One region of the Novosphingobium sp. KN65.2 genome, then DNA from elsewhere that is predicted to be linked to it. Evidence: riboswitches for the same ligand, from Rfam matches in the RefSeq annotation. Region 1 holds a riboswitch; each other region holds the start of a gene.

Region 1 (5,681 bases):
GGAGACAGACCGCGCGAGGCCTCCTGCCAGGCCTGCCGCCCGCTCGTCGCCAGCGCAATCTGGAATACCGGAACTCCGGCGCCATCGAGAGGCGTGGCGCCTGCATCGTCACGCGCGGAAAAAGCGGTCGCATTGATCACCGCCGCGGGGTGAAGCGCCCTCACCCAGCGATCCACCCAGCCGCGAACTTCGAGGGCCTTCAGCGAAGGCACGTATAGGCCCAGCACATCGAAACCGCGCGCGGTCAAGGCTGCGTGCAGCGCCTCGAAAGGTTCGAGATCGGCGGAGCTGAGATAGGATCGGTAGAACGTAAGCAGCACGCGCGGGCGCATCGCCGTCAGAGCGAAGGCCGCCGGACAGGTGGTGTCCTCTCCCGGAAGCCAGGCTCCGGCAGATGGCAGCGCCTTGATGGTTCGGATATCCTGACCGAGCTGGGCATGCCCCCGCAATCCGCACGCTTGCGCAAGACGCGCAAGCGCCGCCCGCGCCGCGACCGCTCCTCCGACATCGCACAAACGGGTCAGTTCGCGCAGAATGGGGACGGAAACGGTCGAAACGGCATCGAGCCTTTCGTCCTCGCGCCCGTCTGCGGGCAGCACGACAAGGGCGATCCCGCGCGAACGTGCCAGCGCCTCGACCTGCTGGAGACCGTAAGTCCAGTAAGGCAGCCCGCCGATGATCCGGACCAGGATCGCCTTCGCACCTGCGAGCGTGCGCTCGACATAAGTGTCGACCGAAAGCGGATGCGTCAGTGCCGCAAGATTGGCGAGCCGCAGCGACGGCGGATTGTCCCCCGCATCGCGCGCACTGCGCCACCCGGCAGCGAATGCGCCAAGGTCGCTGTCCGAGAAGGACAGCACCACGAGATCGGCCGGAGCCTGCCCCAGATCCTGCGGAACGGAGGCTTCCTCGATCCCGTGGGTCTCGCGGAAGATGACGTGCATCGCGGCCTCAGCCCTGCAGCGCGGCCCTTATCGCAACGGGATCGAGGTGATCGTGCTCGGCAATGGCGACCAGCGAGGTGACACGGGCTTCGTCGGGGCGCCAGGGGCGGTCGTAGTGGCTGCGCACCCGCGCGCCGACCGCCTGCACCAGCATGCGCATCGGCTTGCCGGCAACCGCGACATAGCCCTTAACGCGCAGCACCCGGTGATCGCTCGCCAGGGTCTCTATGCGTGCGGTGAGAGCGGCAGGATCGGCAATCTCGCCCAGTTCGATGACGGCGCTGTCGAAGTCCTCGTGTTCGTGATCGTCCTCGCCATCGTGGTGCGAAGGACGCGCGGCAATGTCGTCCTCTGCAGCAGCGCCAAGTCCGAGGATAACGCGCGGATCGACGACGCCTTCGCTCAGTTCGATGACCGGAACCGGTCGCGGTGCCTCGGCAGCGATGACTTCGCGCGCCCGCGCCAGGCCCTGGGCGCCGGCAAGGTCGGCCTTGGTCAGCAGCACCATGTCGGCACAGGCGAGCTGGTCCTCGAAGACTTCGGACAGCGGGGTCTCGTGATCGATTTCCGGATCGGCCGCACGCTGCGCCTCGAGCGCGGCGAGATCGGGTGCGAACCGCCCGTCGGCCACGGCCTCGGCATCGGCAAGCGCCAGCACGCCGTCGACGGTGATACGGCTGCGGATCGCGGGCCAGTCGAAGGCCTTGAGCAGCGGCTTGGGCAGCGCGAGCCCCGACGTCTCGATCAGGATGTGATCGGGCCGCGGCTCAAGCGCCAGGAGCTTCTCGACAGTAGGGATGAAGTCGTCTGCGACGGTGCAGCAGATGCAACCATTGGCCAGTTCGACAACGTTCTCTGCCGGGCAATCGGGGATGGCGCAGGACTTCAGGATATCTCCGTCGACGCCCAGCGTGCCGAATTCGTTGACGACGACGGCCAGGCGGCGACCACCGGCATTGCGGATGAGATGGCTGATGAGCGTGGTCTTACCCGCGCCCAGAAAGCCGGTGATGATCGTTACGGGGACCTTGGACAGGTCAGGCATCGGCAATTCCCCAAGCGCCATGGCGACAACGGCAGGGCTTGCCGGAACGAGTCCGACCGACGCGCGACGACGGGCGGGCGCGAAAAGGCACCCGTTACCACGCGACCGTGCAGCCCCAGCCGCACAGCTTCGTCGCTCAGACGGAAGAATTACCGTGCCGTGACCATCCCCTGGATCAAGGCAAGAGCGACCGGTGCGCCGGCAGGTCTCCTGGCTTGCGGGTCACTGCTTGATGCACGCCTTCCCGGATCGCCTTGCGGCGTCATCCAGTGGCCGCCCCTTTCGCGTAACGAAGGGAGCCGTGTGCATCGCGCTATCCGCTCACAGTTGCAGGGACAGCCGCGGATTTGGGAAGGAAGCCCCTCCCGCACCGCATTCCCGATTAAGCCCCCTTCGGGGCACCGGCGCGATCTTTCGGTGCACAGAATCGATCCGTGCGCCGGAGCGAGGCCCTAGAACAGATTGGTCGGCAAGCCAATCGCTTCCGGGCCTGTTATCATGCCGAGACGCGCACTTCGATGTCGTCGAAGCGCTTCCAGCGGTAGATCGCAAAGCTGGCCAGCCAGCACAGCACGAAAAGGCCGATGATGGCGAACCCAAGGCTGTTGAAATTCTCGCCCAGCTCGCCCGCAATGCCGAACAGGCTGCCGGTCAGCCCCAGCTTCTCCCCGATCAGGGCGACAGTCTCGATCCCGCCGATGACGATGGCCACGAGCGCAGAAATCAGAGTGATGGTGATGTTGTAATAGAGCTTGCGGATCGGCTTGACGAAAGCCCACTCGTAGGCGCCGAGCATGACCACGCCGTCCGCGGTATCGATCAGCGCCATGCCCACTGCGAAGAGCACGGGCAGGACGAGGATCGTACCGATGGAAAGCCCGTCCGCCGCCTGCCCGGCCGAAAGGCCGAGGATGGCGACTTCGGTCGCGGTGTCGAAACCCAGTCCGAACAGGAAGCCCAGCGGGGCCATGTGCCAGCTGCGGGTAATCAGCCGGAACATCGGCCGGAAGATCCTTGCCATCAGTCCGCGATTGCCCAGCAGCATGTCGAGGTCTTCCTCGACATAGGCGCCCCCGGCGCGAACATGGGCGAAGGTCTTCCAGACGTTGCGCAGAATGATCAGGTTCATCGCAGCTATCGAAAACAGGAAGACCGCCGAGATCGAGGTGGCCACGAGACCGCCGACCTGCTTGAAGCTTTCGAACTGCGCCAGCGCGCTCGTCGTCAGGGCGATGGCTATGGCCGCGATGGTGACGATGCCGGAATGGCCGACGGCGAACCAGAAACCGACGGCGACCGGGCGCTGGCCGTCCTGCATCAGCTTGCGGGTCACGTTGTCGATGGCTGCGATATGGTCGGCATCCACGGCGTGGCGCAGGCCCAGCCCCCATGCGAGCAAGGCCGTCCCGAGCATGAGCGGCTGATCGTGGAAGAGCGATAAAGCCCATATCCAGGCGGCGATATTGGCGGCCACGAGCGGGCCGAAGAGCCAACCTATCCGGCGGCGCAGGTTGGGTCGGGCATTTTGCGGCGGTTGAGCCATGATGCGTTTTCGTCCTCCGGCGTCTTGCGACAAGGTCGGGACGAACCGCTCAGGCGAACGGCCGGAAGGCGCAGGCAACCGGACGCCAGGGCCGATCGACACGCCAGTCCGCTGCGGCCCCGGCCACAGGTTCGTCGCTCAGACGGAGTTCACCGTGCCGCGGCCATCCCCTGGACCAGGGCAAGAGCGACCAGACGCCGGCAGGTCTCCTGGCTCGCGGGTCACAGCTTGATGCACGCCTTCCCAGGCCCCTGTGCGGCACGCCGCATTCGGCCCAGTGGCTGCTTCCCAGACGCCCATGGCGCATGAAAAGCCGTGTGCATCGCGCTATCCGCTTACAGTTGCAGGGACAGCCGCGGACTTGGGAAAGGAATCCCCTTCCCGCACCGCATTCCCGATTAAGCCCCTGTTACGGGGCACCGGCGCGATCAAGGTGAATCGGCAAGAACCGATTCGAGGATGCTGATAACACCCCGCTTTCGCAGTGCCCATCGCAAGTTTTCGGCAACCGCCCGGCTCCGGGGGCAGCACGGCGCCTATAAGGCGCGTTCGGTGAAGGTGCCGCGCATGCAGTGGTTGGAGCTCATCGCCGAGCCGTAGCCACCGGCATTGAGGAAGGCGATGAAGTCCCCCTCCTCAACGGGCGGAAGGAGTGTGTCGGCAGCCCAGATGTCGAGCGCTTCATTGATGTTGCCGGCAACCGTCACCCGCTCCGCCGACGCTGCGCCGTCGCCGCGCAGCAGGCAGGGAGCCGGCTCGCACGGCAGGTCGTAGAAGGCGGGTTCCGGATGGAGATTGAAGCCCCCGCCGACGAAAACGAAACGGGTATCACGCTTGCGCTCGACATCGGTGACGGGAAGCACGAGCATCCCGGCATCCTTGGCGATATAGTCTCCCGGTTCAACGGCGATACGCAGGTCCCGTCCGGCGAAATGACGGCGCAGGATCGCGGCCCAGCGCTCCAGATCGAGCGGGCTGTCGCCCGGGCGATGGGGTAGCCCCAGCCCGCCACCGACATTGACCGTGCGCACCTGTGGTGCTTCGTCAAGGAAACGGAACGCTTCCGCGACAGCCAGGTTCCAGGTCTCCAACTGGTCGGTCAGGTAGCCGCAGCCGACATGGAAATGCAGCGAGGCGATCGTCAGCCCATACTGCCGGGCCAGCGCCAGGGCCTCGCCCCACTGCTCGCAGTAGATGCCGAACTTGGTCGTTCGTCCTCCGGCATAAGTCAGCTTCTCGGCATCGCCATAGCCGGTGCCGCGCCCGGGATTGACGCGAATGCCGATCTCCCGGCCGGGTGTGCGTTCACCGATGCGCCGGATCATGCCCATGGTGTCGCAATTGATGGTAAGCTCGGGGTGGACCAGCAGCCGCTCCAGATCGCGCGGCGTGACGCCGGTGCCGGTAAAGCTGATCTGCCCGGGCGCAAAACCGCAGGCAAGGGCTTGGTCCAGTTCGCCGGGAGAGCAGATATCGACGCCGCATTTTCCGCTTCCCGACAGCCGCTCCAGCAGGGGCGCAAAGCGGTTGGCCTTCATCGCGTAATAGACCGTGGAGGCGCAGCCGGTCTCGGCAAGGGCTGCGATCACCCGGTCGAGGTTGGCTTCGACACGCGCTAGCGAATAGAGAAACAGCGGACCGTCGCTCTCGCCTGCCAGCGCGGCGACGTCATGGCCCGCGAAGTGCAGGCGCCCTTCGCGATAGTGCAGATCGGGTCGCGCCCACCACGGCGCGGTCCCGGCTACCGAGCCCCGCTGCGGCACGCTCATCGCTTCTGCGGCTTGACCTGCCCGTCCAGAAATCGCCGGCCCTCCTCATTCGCATCTTCAGCGCGCCCGGTGATCCACACGCGGCAGCGCTGCGCGGCACAATGGCACGCGAACTGCCGATAGAGAACGTCCTCCGTCGCGGCATAATCGATGGTCAGCACTTCGCCAGAAGCGATATCCCGCAGGGCGACGAGTTCGAAACGCTCCATGTCGAGGCGGCAATTGGGTTCGCAGCCATGCGAGAGGTAGCCGACGAAGCGCGTGTCGTGGACATGCATCCCCGGCGAGACCTGCAGGCTGTGCTGCAACAGATCCGCGCTGACTTCGCCGTTGAACCTGTCGAGCACATCGCCCGCGGCAAAGGGAACGAGCGCGCGCAC
Region 2 (5,681 bases), on a different contig from region 1:
GGCGGCCTCGGTATAGCCGCCCCCGCAGCCGGATATGCCGGCCCATGCCAGCGCAAGGACCCCGGCGCGGACAAGACCCCGCGCCAGACGCTTCCCTCGGGTCCACCGGGACTGCGGGGGAAGCGGCAAGGTCACATCTTCACCCGAACCCCGGCATAGGCCGAACGGCCGGCCGTGCCGTAGCTGCGCACCACTTCGTAGTGCTCGTCGAACAGGTTCTCGATGCGTCCATAGACCTCGACGTTGGGCGTGACCGGATAGGACGTGCGCAGGCCGACGACGACGTGCCCCTCGACGAACTGCGTGTTCGCGTGATCGTCCCAGCGGTTGCCACCCACGCGCAGGTCGGCACCAAGACGCAGCCCCAGGCCCCAGGTCTTGTCGAGGCTGGCGTAGAAGTTGTTCTGCGGACGGCGGGCAAGGCGCGCGCCGGTCAGCTCGTTCTTCGCATCGAGGTAAGTGTAGGACAGGTTCAGATCGAAGCCCTCCCAGTCGGTCACCACCATGCCCAGTTCGATGCCCTTCGCGCGCGTGCGGCCCACGTTGTAGTAGTTCCAGTTCGCGAAGTCGTAATCGATCTGGTTGCGCGTCTTGCGGTCGAACCAGGTCAGGGTGAAGCGGCCCTTGCCCTCGGCGAACGGCTGTTCCACCCCGGCGTCCCAGGCCTTCGAGGTCTCGGGCTCAAGCGGGTTGAAAGTGCCGTTGGTGTAGAGCTGGTAGAGCGATGGCGCCTTGAAGCCCTCGCCGTAGCTGGCGCGGATCACCGGCGCGTCCTCGCCCTCGCCCAGTGCCCAGGCGCCGTTGGCCGCAAAAGTGGTGCGGTGGCCGAAATCGGCCTGGTCGTCGTAGCGCAGGCCGCCGTTGAGCGTCAGACCCGAAACCGGGTGCAGCGTCAGCATGCCGAAGTAGCTGTCGATCGAGGTGCGGTCCTTCGAACCGAAGTTATCGGAGAACTTCGATGTCTCTGTCTCCGCGCCGAGCAGGACGCTGACGAGGTCCACCGGCGCGAAGGTCACCTGTCCCTCGACCCGCTCGTTCCGGCCGTTGGTGGTATAAGGACCGTAGATCTCGTGATCGGAGATGCGGCGGGTGTCGGTGAGCCCATAGCCCAGGCGCGCGGTCAGGCGACCGTCGAGCCCGGCATAACGCAGGTTGGCGTAACCCAGCGTATCGCGCTTGTGCCCGAAATTGAGCGCATCGGCGCCGGTATCGTCATAACCGTAATCGGCCTTGGTGTAATAGCCGCCGGCGTCGACGCTCAGCCCCTCGGCCAGCTCGATTTCGGCACGGGCATTGGCGCTCTTGCTTTCGAAGCCGTCCTTCTCGGTCGCGCCGCGGCGCTCGTTGTAGGCCGAATAGCCGTCGCCCTCGAGCCAGTTGCCGCCCAGCGTCAGGCCGACCGGACCGAGCAAGCCGGCAGCCGAAGCCCCAACCTGTCGACGGTCGCGCCAGCCGTATTCGGCTTGCGCACGCGCAGTCCACTGTTCGGTCGGGCGCGCGGTGATGAAGTTGATCACGCCGCCGATGGCACGGCTGCCCCACAGGACGCCCGAAGAGCCGCGAACCACTTCGACCCGGTCGAACTGGCCGATGGTGAGACCGCCGAAATCGAAGCCACCGGCCACATCGCCCGGATCGTTGATGCGCACACCGTCGATCAGCACGAGGCTCTGGGCATTTTCCGCACCGCGCAGGAAGACGCTGGTGATCTGGCCGAAGCCGCCGGTGCCCGAAACGGTCACGCCCGGCAGGCGCTCAAGCACCTCGGTCGCCTGCGTCGCCTGTGTGCGTTCGATCTCGTCGCGGGTGACGACGCTTACCGACTGGCCCACCTGGCTCAGCGGCGTCTCGGTGCGCGTGGCGGTGACGACGATGGTGTTGTCCACCTCGTCGGCCAGGGCCGGGGAAACGAGGGCGGGCGTGGAAACGGCAAGCGCGGTGCCGAGCAGAAACAGATACTTCACGTACAAAACCTCCAACCTGAACGAAGTGTCGCTCGTGGCTGAGGCTGCACCTGTATCGGCGCATGACTCGCTGCATTCCGGTCCAACCCGCCCGGCGCGGAACGACCATCTCGGGCAGGTCTCCTGGCTCCCGGATCGTCGCGCCGCCCCACCTTCCCGGCGCTTTGTCACAAGCCGCCAGTGGCCATTCGGGACGGAACTCCCCGGTCACAGTTGCGGGGACAGCGCCGGATTTGAACCGGCTTCCCTCTTCGGTCCGGCAAGCCGGACAACCCGTGACGTGGCCGGGCGGATACTGCGGCGTTGCAGGCCTTGCAAGCGCGGCAACGCAAGCACCTGATCGCGCGAGAGATTTGTTTACCGGTTAAGGGTAAAAGGGCGCGGTGTATCGCTTCGGGACGGCCGTGACAGGCCGGATGCGCCAGATCGCGAAGCGGGTTAGGCGCAGGATGCGCCGCCGATGCACGCTGACGCGGCGACCGAAAGGAACCGATTGACCGAGCCACCTGCCCTGATTGCCCCGATCGGCGAAAGCGAGGCGCCCCCGCGCGACTTCGCGGCCCGGTTCGAGCGCGGGCGCAGGAACCGCCACGCCCACCGCGCCCATCTGCAGCGGCGCTGGGCGGCAGGCTTTGCCGGCCTTGCCGCGATCGCCCTGCCCGCCTTCGCTTCGCCGGGAAACTGGGGCCGCTTCTCCATCGCCGATGCCTCGGCCGAGGCGCAGACCCTCGAGCCGATGCCCTTCGAGCGCGCCGGATCGAGCTTTCCGGGCTCCGCCTTCTACTATCTCGAACAGGAAACCGCGCCCCTGCAGACAGGCGAAGGCGTGCATTCCGATGCCGGGGATGCTGCGGCAGCGGCGAGCGGAACCCGGCCCCTTGCCCGCCCGCTCAACATCGATGCCAGCGGCGTCGACCGCACCCGCGCCCTGCAGTGCATGACCGCAGCCATATACTATGAAGCCGCAAGCGAGGCCGAAGCCGGCCAGCGCGCCGTCGCGCAGGTCGTGCTTAACCGGGTGGCCCACCCGGCCTATCCCGGCACCGTTTGCGGCGTGGTCTACGAAGGATCGGAACGCGCCAGCGGCTGCCAGTTTTCGTTCACCTGCGACGGCTCGCTCGCCCGCAAGCCCTCGCGCTATTTCTGGGACCGGGCGATGCAGGTCGCGCGCGCCGCCCTGTCGGGCTACGTCTATGCGCCCGTCGGCCTGGCGACGCATTACCACACCGTGCAGGTCCATCCCTACTGGGCCGCGAGCCTCGACTACCTCGGCACCATCGGGGCGCATCGCTTCTACAGCTTCCATGGTGCAGCGGGCCGCCCGGGCGCCTTCCGCTTCGCCTACCTCGGCGGCGAGCCGGTTGCCGCGCCGCACCGTCGCGACACCGCCGCCCTCGCCGCGGCTGCGGCGGACACGCTCGATCCGGTGGCGATCCAGCGCCAGTTCGCTGCGCAGGACGCATCGTTCACGGCCGCGGCAAGTCCAGCCGACACGCCAGCGACCCCAACCAGAGCCGCGCCCGTCCCGCTCTATTCCGATGCCATTCGCGAGCGCGGCGGCGATGCGCTCTACCGCGCACAGAAGCTGCCCGAGACCGGCGACATCAAGCCGCAATACGCCAACAGCGGCCGCTGGATCGCCCAGCCGGGCAGCTGAACCGGCGCAATCCGTCCCCTTTCGGGGCATCGGGACGCCCCGGCAAGAATTCGGCAACCATAGGCCATTACAAAGGCTTAGAGCCTGACTGCCATAAGGGTCCAGATCAGAACAACGACACAAAGGGCCTGCCTGACATGACGATCCGCTTTGCCGCTGCCTATGGCGGAAAGAGCCCTGCGATTGTTCGTGCCCTGTGTCCCTCCGCCCCCCTGGGTGCGGTCAACGACAACGGCTGCAAGCCCATCCTCGGTGGCTCCGCCCGCCGGGCCATCGCCGCCTATTCCGAACAGATGCACCTGCCGATGCAGGCGGCGAACGACCAGCGGATGCTGACCGAGGCCCTGCGCCACTTCGCCCGCCACGGCCTCTCGGCCGCTGCCCATGCGCGCGAAAATGCAGAAGCCGCCAAGGCCGCCAGCGACGAGGAAAGCTGCCGCTGGTGGATCTCGATCTGCCGCCAGCTCGACCGCCGCATGGCCGACGCCCTGGCCCGCAAGATCGCCCGCCACGGCTGACCTCACGCCCGCCCCGGGGTACGCCATCACTCCACCGTCCGGCACCTGCAACCCGCTTCGGGCCTGTTGAAGCCGCACGTGCGCAGCATCCCCTGCGCACGACGACCGATCCTTGGACCGACTGGACGACGGGCAGTCCGAATCAACGCGTCGGAGAGGCACCGAGGTCTGTACGACCCACCTTTCGGGCAATTCGGCCCGGCCCTCTTGCCATGCCCCGGGATCGGCAAGAGACATGTCCCGCGCGGCGCAAGACTCGCACAAACCTTGCCAAATCGTTGAAATATCGCGCTCGAACGGCTTGTTTGATCGCCGCTATTGCAATTGCGAACTGTTATCAATTAAAAGTGCAAGCTTGTGGCCTGTCCGCGTCGTTTCGCGGTTGCAATGTCGTTGAGAGGGGCGTAGGGCCCCCTTCGCAACTGACGGCACCTGCCTTATGCGGGACAAAGCAGGCCGCCTTTTACGTCCGAGGTCCCGCCATTGGGAAGGACAAGCACGCATCATGGCTCGTAAGAAGATTGCCCTTATCGGCGCCGGCAACATCGGCGGCACCCTCGCGCACCTCGCTGCGCAGAAGGAACTGGGCGACATCGTCCTGTTCGACATCGCCGAAGGCATCCCCCAGGGCAAGGCTCTCGACCTGTCGCAGTGCGGTCCCGTCGAAGGCTTCGACGCCGCCATCACCGGCACCAATGACTACGCCGACATCGCCGGCGCCGACGTCGTCATCGTCACCGCAGGCGTTCCCCGCAAGCCGGGCATGAGCCGCGACGACCTGCTGGGCATCAACCTCAAGGTCATGAAGTCGGTCGGCGAAGGCATCAAGCAGTACGCCCCCGACGCTTTCGTGATCTGCATCACCAACCCGCTCGACGCGATGGTCTGGGCGCTGCGCGAATTCTCCGGCCTGCCCCACAACAAGGTCGTCGGCATGGCCGGCGTGCTCGACTCGGCACGCTTCTCGACCTTCCTCGCCTGGGAATTCGGCGTTTCGGTCCGCGACGTCACCAGCTTCGTGCTGGGCGGCCACGGCGACACCATGGTCCCGGTCGTCGAATACTCGACCGTCAAGGGCATCCCGGTTCCCGACCTCATCAAGATGGGCAAGTCGACCCAGGAGCGCATCGACGAGATCGTCAAGCGCACTGCCAACGGCGGCGGCGAGATCGTCGGCCTGCTCAAGACCGGCTCGGCTTTCTACGCGCCGGCGGCCTCGGCCATCGCGATGGCTGAATCCTACCTCGGCGACCAGAAGCGCATCCTGCCCTGCGCCGCCTACCTCGACGGCCAGTACGGCGTCGACGGTCTCTACGTCGGCGTGCCGGTGAAGATCGGCAAGGACGGCGTCGAGGAAGTCATCGAGATCTCGCTCGACGAGAAGGCCAAGGCCGGCCTGCAGGTCTCGATCGACGCGGTCAAGGAACTGCTGGTCGCCTGCAAGGGCATCGACGGCTCGCTGGCCTGAGGAAATATCCGTCGCGCGATGCTGGCCTGACAATCTCGCCAGTATCGCACGACGCAAATAGTTTCTTGGAACCT
Region 3 (5,681 bases), on a different contig from region 1:
GCCATGCTCGATCGCGGTCGCTTGCCGGGTGCCGGGGCATTGGCCGCAGGCGCTCCGTCGCCGTCCGTGGGCGAGAACGAGAAGTCGGTAAGCTGGTTGTTGAGGAAGAACCCGTCGACCATCCGCCCCGAACCGAAGATGCTCTCCACGGTGGTCGTCATCGAGACGACGTTGCCTTGGGCATCGACGACAATGAAGTGGCTGGTTCCGCCCGGTTCCGCCGTAGCGTCCGGGCCGAAAGCAGGGGCACCTTCGGGATGGCCGAAGCTGACGGAGCCTGCCCGCTCGCCGATCAGTTTCGCGCGCGCGGCCAGGTAGTCCGGATCGAGCAGCCCCTTGATCGGGACTTCGACAAAGGCGGAATCGCCGACATAGCGATCGCGGTCGGCATAGGCGAGGCGGCTGGCCTGCGCGAATTCGAACCACGCCTTTTCGTCGCCCGCATTGCGCTTGGCGATATCGGTGTGTTCGAGAATGCCCAGCGCCATCAGCAGCCCCGGACCGCCAGACGGGGCCTGCGGGGTGCAGACCATATAGACGCGGTAGGGTTCGCATAGCGCCGGACCGGTGCGCGGGCGATAGGCGGCAAGGTCTGCCAGCGTCATTGTCCCGGGGCGCGGCCCTTCGCTGACGCGCTTGACGATGTCATGCGCAATGGGGCCGGTCAGCAGGCCCGAGGCCCCGAATTTGGCAATCCGCTCCATCGTGCGGGCATAGGCCGGGTTGCGCAGTCGATCGCCTGCGGCATAGCGGCTGCCGTCCGGCTTGGAGAAATAGGTGACGGCATCGGGCGCCGTTGACTGCGGCGCGCGTTCCATCCGGATCATCCCGGCAAGACGTGGGCTGACGATGAATCCGTCCGCTGCAAGATCGCGCGCCGGTTCGAGCAGGTCCGCCCAGGCGAGCTTGCCGTGATCGTGGTGGGCCATGTCGAGCATGGCGACGGCCCCTGGCACGCCTGTCGAAATGCCGCCGAGTACGGCATCGAAGAAGGGCAGGCGGTTGCCGTCATCGTCGAGGAAGAGACGGTCGGTAGCCCCGGCGGGCGCCGTTTCGCGTCCGTCGTAGTACGTCGCCTTGCGGTTCTTGGCGTCGTAATAGACCATGAAGGCACCGCCGCCGATCCCCGAACTCTGCGGCTCGACAAGGCCGAGAACGGCTTGGATCGCCACTGCGGCATCGACCGCCGAGCCGCCCTTGCGCAGTACGTCCACCCCGGCCTTCACCGCGAGGGGATTGGCCGCTGCGACCATCGCATGCTTCGCAAACCCGGACTGCTCGCGCTCTGGCGCCTTGGCAGTCCGGCTCTGCTCGACGGATGTTGCGGGGGTAGGGCTGGCCTGTGAAACGCTGGCCTGGGATACGGTCGTCAGTGTCAGTGCGGCTATGCCGACGGACAGGAGGAGGCGGCGCAATAGGGTTCTCCGGGGGGTGGCTTCTATCGAATTTCGTCAGGGCGATGGCCCCTTCGGCAAGGGACTCGCGGGACCGCCGGGACAGAACCTATCAGTTCCGTCCCATAGGTATAGGGCCGAGGTGCAAGGATCCTGACGTTCCGGGCAGGCAAGCGCGCGTCAGAGGTCGATGCCCGGTTGTGCCTTGATGCCGTTGCGAAAGGCATGCTTCTCGTCGCCGATCTTGCTGACCGTGTCGGCCAGTTCGATGAACTCGGCATGGGCCGCGCGTCCGGTGATGACCACATGCTGCATCTCCGGCCGGTTCCGGATCGCCGGGAGAACTTCCTCGAGCGTGAGGTAGCCGTAATTGATGAGGTATGTCAGCTCGTCGAGCACAACGAGCGAGATCGCGGGATCGGCAAGCGCGACCCTGGCCTTTTCCCAACCGGCCTGGGCTGCGGCGATATCACGCTGGAGGTTCTGCGTCTCCCAGGTGAAGCCTTCGCCGCAATTCTCCCAGGTGACACCCGGCTGCCTGGAAAGGAAGGCGCGTTCGCCCACGTCGACCTTGCTCTTGATGAACTGGAACACCGCAGCCGTACGGCCGTAGCCCAGCGTGCGGGCAACCATGCCGAAGGCGCTGGACGACTTGCCCTTGCCGTTTCCGGTGAGCACCAGCACCAGCCCCTTGTCGATCTTGGCTGCGGCAATGCGGGCATCGACTACGGTCTTGAGCTTGCGGGTGCGTTCCTTGTGGCGACGATCTTCTTCGGTCAGGTTCTCGGTGTCAGTCATGATTGGTCGGCCTCTCGTGGGTGTGGCAGGTGGCGGGGCGAAGGAGGCCGGCGCAGGTGTCTGGCGGTATTGGCAGTCACTCACGTATCCTCCTCGACGCACGCACGATTGTCGTCGCCAAGGGATTGCCCGCAGCAAGCGAGGCCCTCGTCCGCACGGTTCATCCCGCCCGCGCAGAGGAACGACGGTAGCGGGCCGGTTTCCTGACTTTCCGGATCGACGCGCCTGTCGCCGCCTTCTCGAACCGGGAAGGCCCCGTTCAATGGCGTAGTGGCGATGCGCTCACCGGTCACAGTTGCGGGAGCAGTGCCGTCAGCGCGGAGAAACATTCGGCGCCCGGACTTCCCGATTAAGCCCTTGCGGGCACCCGTTACGCCTTCGCGGATAAGTCAGGGCAAGGCGCCCTGCAAGCATATTGCGCTTGCGAACGGCATGGCTGCGCGATACTTGCCGGACTGCGACAGGTTCCCCGCAAGGGGATCAAAAGGGAACTCGGGTGCAAGTCCCGGGCTGCCCCTGCAACTGTAAGCGGCGAGCCATCCGGCCATTTCGCCATTGGGATCGAAAGGCGGTCCTGAGAAGGCGGCCGGAGCGGCGTTGACCCGTGAGCCAGGAGACCTGCCTGACGCAGTCGTTCTTCATCCGGGCAGGGCGCACCGGGTGTTCGAGGGCCCCGCGATGGCGGGGTCACCCCTCGCGCAACGACAGTCATCGTCTCGCCGGTTGAGCTTCCGGTGGGACTGGAGCCGTTTGCAAGGAGGGAGCGTTGCCATGCTCTTGATGTCTTTCTGTCGTCCGCGTTCGGGAACGGTATGCTGATGCTGCGTGCCGTCGAAGCCGAAGCCTCGGTCGTGGTCTGCTCGACCTGCCGCCATTCCGAAACAGAGCGTGAGGACGAGCACGGCCAGCGTGGCGGCGCGCGGCTGGCTTCCGCCATGCGCGAGGTGCAGGCTCAGGATCCCGCCTTGGCCGCCGTTTCCGTTCAGGAAATGCCGTGTCTGTTCGCCTGCAAGCGCTTTTGCACCGTGCATATCAGGGCGCCCGGCAAGGTGGGCTATGTCCTGGGCGACTTCGCTGCCGATCATGAGGCTGCACACGCGATCCTCAGCTATGCTGCGCAGCATGCCGAGAGCGAGGAGGGCGTTGTGCCCTATCGCAGCTGGCCGCAAGGCGTGAAGGGGCACTTCATCACGCGCACCCCGCCCGAAGGCTACCTGTGCACATGATCGGCTTCGAAAGCCGCGAAGCCTTTTCTGCGGCGCTCGCCGATCTGCCCGAAGCCAACAAGGTTGCGCAGGCCGCTGCACAGCTGCGCCAGGAGGACCTGACCAAGCCGCTGGGCTCGCTCGGTCGACTGGAGGACATCGCGATCTTCATGGCCTCGTGGCAGGGCAGGGAGCGGCCGGTACTGGAGCGCATCCGGGCTGCGGTCTTCGCCGGGAACCACGGTGTCGCCGCGCGCGGGGTCAGCGCCTATCCGCCCGAAGTGACGGCGCAGATGGTTGCCAACTTCGCGGCTGGCGGTGCCGCCATCAATGCCCTGGCCGATGCCTGCGGCGCGGAACTGGTCATCGTGCCGATCGAGCTGGAACGTCCTACGGCGGACTTCGTCGAAGAGCCTGCCATGAGCGAGGAGGATTGCCTCGCGGCACTCAACGCGGGCGCATCGGTCGTCGAAGAGGGGCTGGACCTACTTTTCGTCGGCGAAATGGGGATCGGCAATACAACGCCCGCCGCCGCGCTATGTGCGCAGGTCTGCAACGGCACCGCTGCCGAGTGGGTCGGTGCCGGGACGGGTCTCGACATGGACGGGATCGCCCACAAGCAGTCCGTCGTCGCGCAGGCATTGGCCTTTCATGGTACCCTCTGCACTGACGCTTTCGAAACCCTTCGTCGGCTTGGCGGGCGCGAGATTGCCGCGATGGCAGGGGCCATCCTTGCCGCACGGATAAAGCGCATTCCGGTACTGCTCGACGGCTACATCGTCTGCGCTTCCATAGCGCCGCTGGTGGTCGATCAGCCGCGGTTCGCCGCGCACTGCCTTGCCGCCCACTGTTCCATGGAAGCGGCCCATGCGCGGTTGCTCGACTGGCTTGGCCTTGCCCCCCTGCTGCAACTCGGAATGCGGCTGGGCGAAGGGACCGGCGCAGCGGTGGCGACGCAGCTCGTGCGCTCGGCCATTGCGGCGCACAACGGCATGGCGACATTCGCCGAGGCCAAGGTGGCGGGCGTTGCATGACGGATTTCGTGCTGCACCTCATGCGGCACAGCGCTCCGCAGCGGCCCGGCCTGATGCTCGGCCATCTCGACGAGCCGCCACTGGCCTCCGGCGTAGCCGCCTGCATGGAACGCGCAGGTGCACTTGCCTTCAAGCAGATCAGGTGTTCCGATCTTGCCCGAGCGCTGCTTCCCGCAAGGGAGATAGCCGGGCAGTGCGGCCTCGCAGTACATATCGATCCGCGCTGGCGTGAACTCGATTTCGGTGCGTGGGATGGCATGGCGCCGCAGCAGTTGCCCAATGACGCGCTTGCCCGGTTCTGGGACGACCCGGATGCCTTCCCTCCGCCGGGAGGCGAGATGTGGTCGGTCCTTGTCCGGCGCGTGGGCGAGGCACTGGCGCATATTCGTGAGGATTGCCTCGTCGTTGCGCATGGCGGCTCGATCCGCGCTGCAGTATCATATCTCACCGGGCTCGATCATCGCGGTGTCTGGGCGTTCGACCTGCCTTACGGCGCGCTCATCAGCCTGCGGGTATGGCCAGGAGGCAAGAGTGCGGGGCAGATCATAGCGCTAGAGACGGACGCGCCATGATCCGCCGCTTCATTCTCGCCATGCAGTTTACCACGCGCGTGCCCCTGCCGAACGTGAAAGCAGACGATGCGGACTTCGCCGCGCTCCTGCGTTATTTCCCGATGGTGGGACTGGTTGTGGGCGCCATCGTTTCGGGCGCCTGGTGGCTGGGATCGTTCCAAGGCGCATGGCTGGCGGCGCTGCTAGCGTTGGGGGCATGGGTGGCGGTGACCGGCGCGCTGCACCTCGACGGACTGGCCGACGTGGCCGATGCGACCGGTGCTGCGCATGGCAATCCAGCACGGCTTTCCGAGGTTCTGGCCGATCCGCATGTCGGCAGCTTCGGCGTCGTCGTCGTCGTGCTGCAGTTGCTCGCCAAGTTCGTCCTGCTGCAGCATGTTAGCCTCGCCGATTTGCCGCTGCTCTGCATCTTGCCGGGCCTTGCGCGCATCGGCCCCCTGTTCTGGGCAAGGATGTTGCCGCCGCTTCATGAAGGATTGGGCAGCCGTCTGGGCGCCGGGGTGCGCTTTCGGGATTTCGTGCTCTGGGGCATCGCCGCGCTGCCTGTCGTCGTGCGGGAGCCTGCCTTTGCCTTACTGGTCCCTGCAATCCCGCTCTGGTCCCTGTGGCTTCGCCGCAGGCTGGGCGGAATATCGGGCGACGGTCATGGTGCGGGGATAGAGCTGTGCGAGACCGCCC

What was found. Region 1 has a riboswitch for cobalamin ahead of SPHV1_RS17425 (HoxN/HupN/NixA family nickel/cobalt transporter). Riboswitches for the same ligand answer to the same signal wherever they lie in the genome.
Region 2: another riboswitch for cobalamin. It lies ahead of SPHV1_RS14900 (TonB-dependent receptor domain-containing protein); the one in region 1 lies ahead of SPHV1_RS17425 (HoxN/HupN/NixA family nickel/cobalt transporter).
Region 3: another riboswitch for cobalamin. It lies ahead of SPHV1_RS20485 (DUF1636 domain-containing protein); the one in region 1 lies ahead of SPHV1_RS17425 (HoxN/HupN/NixA family nickel/cobalt transporter).

The regions. Positions count from the first base shown of each region.
Region 1 is NZ_CCBH010000174.1:78,419-84,099, reverse strand. Features, by position in the region: gene cobN (cobaltochelatase subunit CobN) at 1-944, opposite strand, end outside; gene cobW (cobalamin biosynthesis protein CobW) at 952-1,989, opposite strand; cobalamin riboswitch at 2,172-2,410, opposite strand; gene SPHV1_RS17425 (HoxN/HupN/NixA family nickel/cobalt transporter) at 2,486-3,532, opposite strand; cobalamin riboswitch at 3,714-3,971, opposite strand; gene SPHV1_RS17420 (diaminopimelate decarboxylase) at 4,069-5,301, opposite strand; gene SPHV1_RS17415 (SET domain-containing protein-lysine N-methyltransferase) at 5,298-5,681, opposite strand, start outside.
Region 2 is NZ_CCBH010000164.1:7,738-13,418, forward strand. Features, by position in the region: gene SPHV1_RS14895 (ABC transporter substrate-binding protein) at 1-135, opposite strand, end outside; gene SPHV1_RS14900 (TonB-dependent receptor domain-containing protein) at 132-1,964, opposite strand; cobalamin riboswitch at 2,060-2,256, opposite strand; gene SPHV1_RS14905 (cell wall hydrolase) at 2,425-3,621, shown strand; gene SPHV1_RS14910 (hypothetical protein) at 3,759-4,139, shown strand; gene mdh (malate dehydrogenase) at 4,645-5,607, shown strand.
Region 3 is NZ_CCBH010000193.1:23,864-29,544, reverse strand. Features, by position in the region: gene ggt (gamma-glutamyltransferase) at 1-1,415, opposite strand, end outside; gene cobO (cob(I)yrinic acid a,c-diamide adenosyltransferase) at 1,575-2,192, opposite strand; cobalamin riboswitch at 2,368-2,578, opposite strand; cobalamin riboswitch at 2,638-2,833, shown strand; gene SPHV1_RS20485 (DUF1636 domain-containing protein) at 3,011-3,418, shown strand; gene cobT (nicotinate-nucleotide--dimethylbenzimidazole phosphoribosyltransferase) at 3,415-4,431, shown strand; gene SPHV1_RS20475 (histidine phosphatase family protein) at 4,428-5,003, shown strand; gene cobS (adenosylcobinamide-GDP ribazoletransferase) at 5,003-5,681, shown strand, end outside.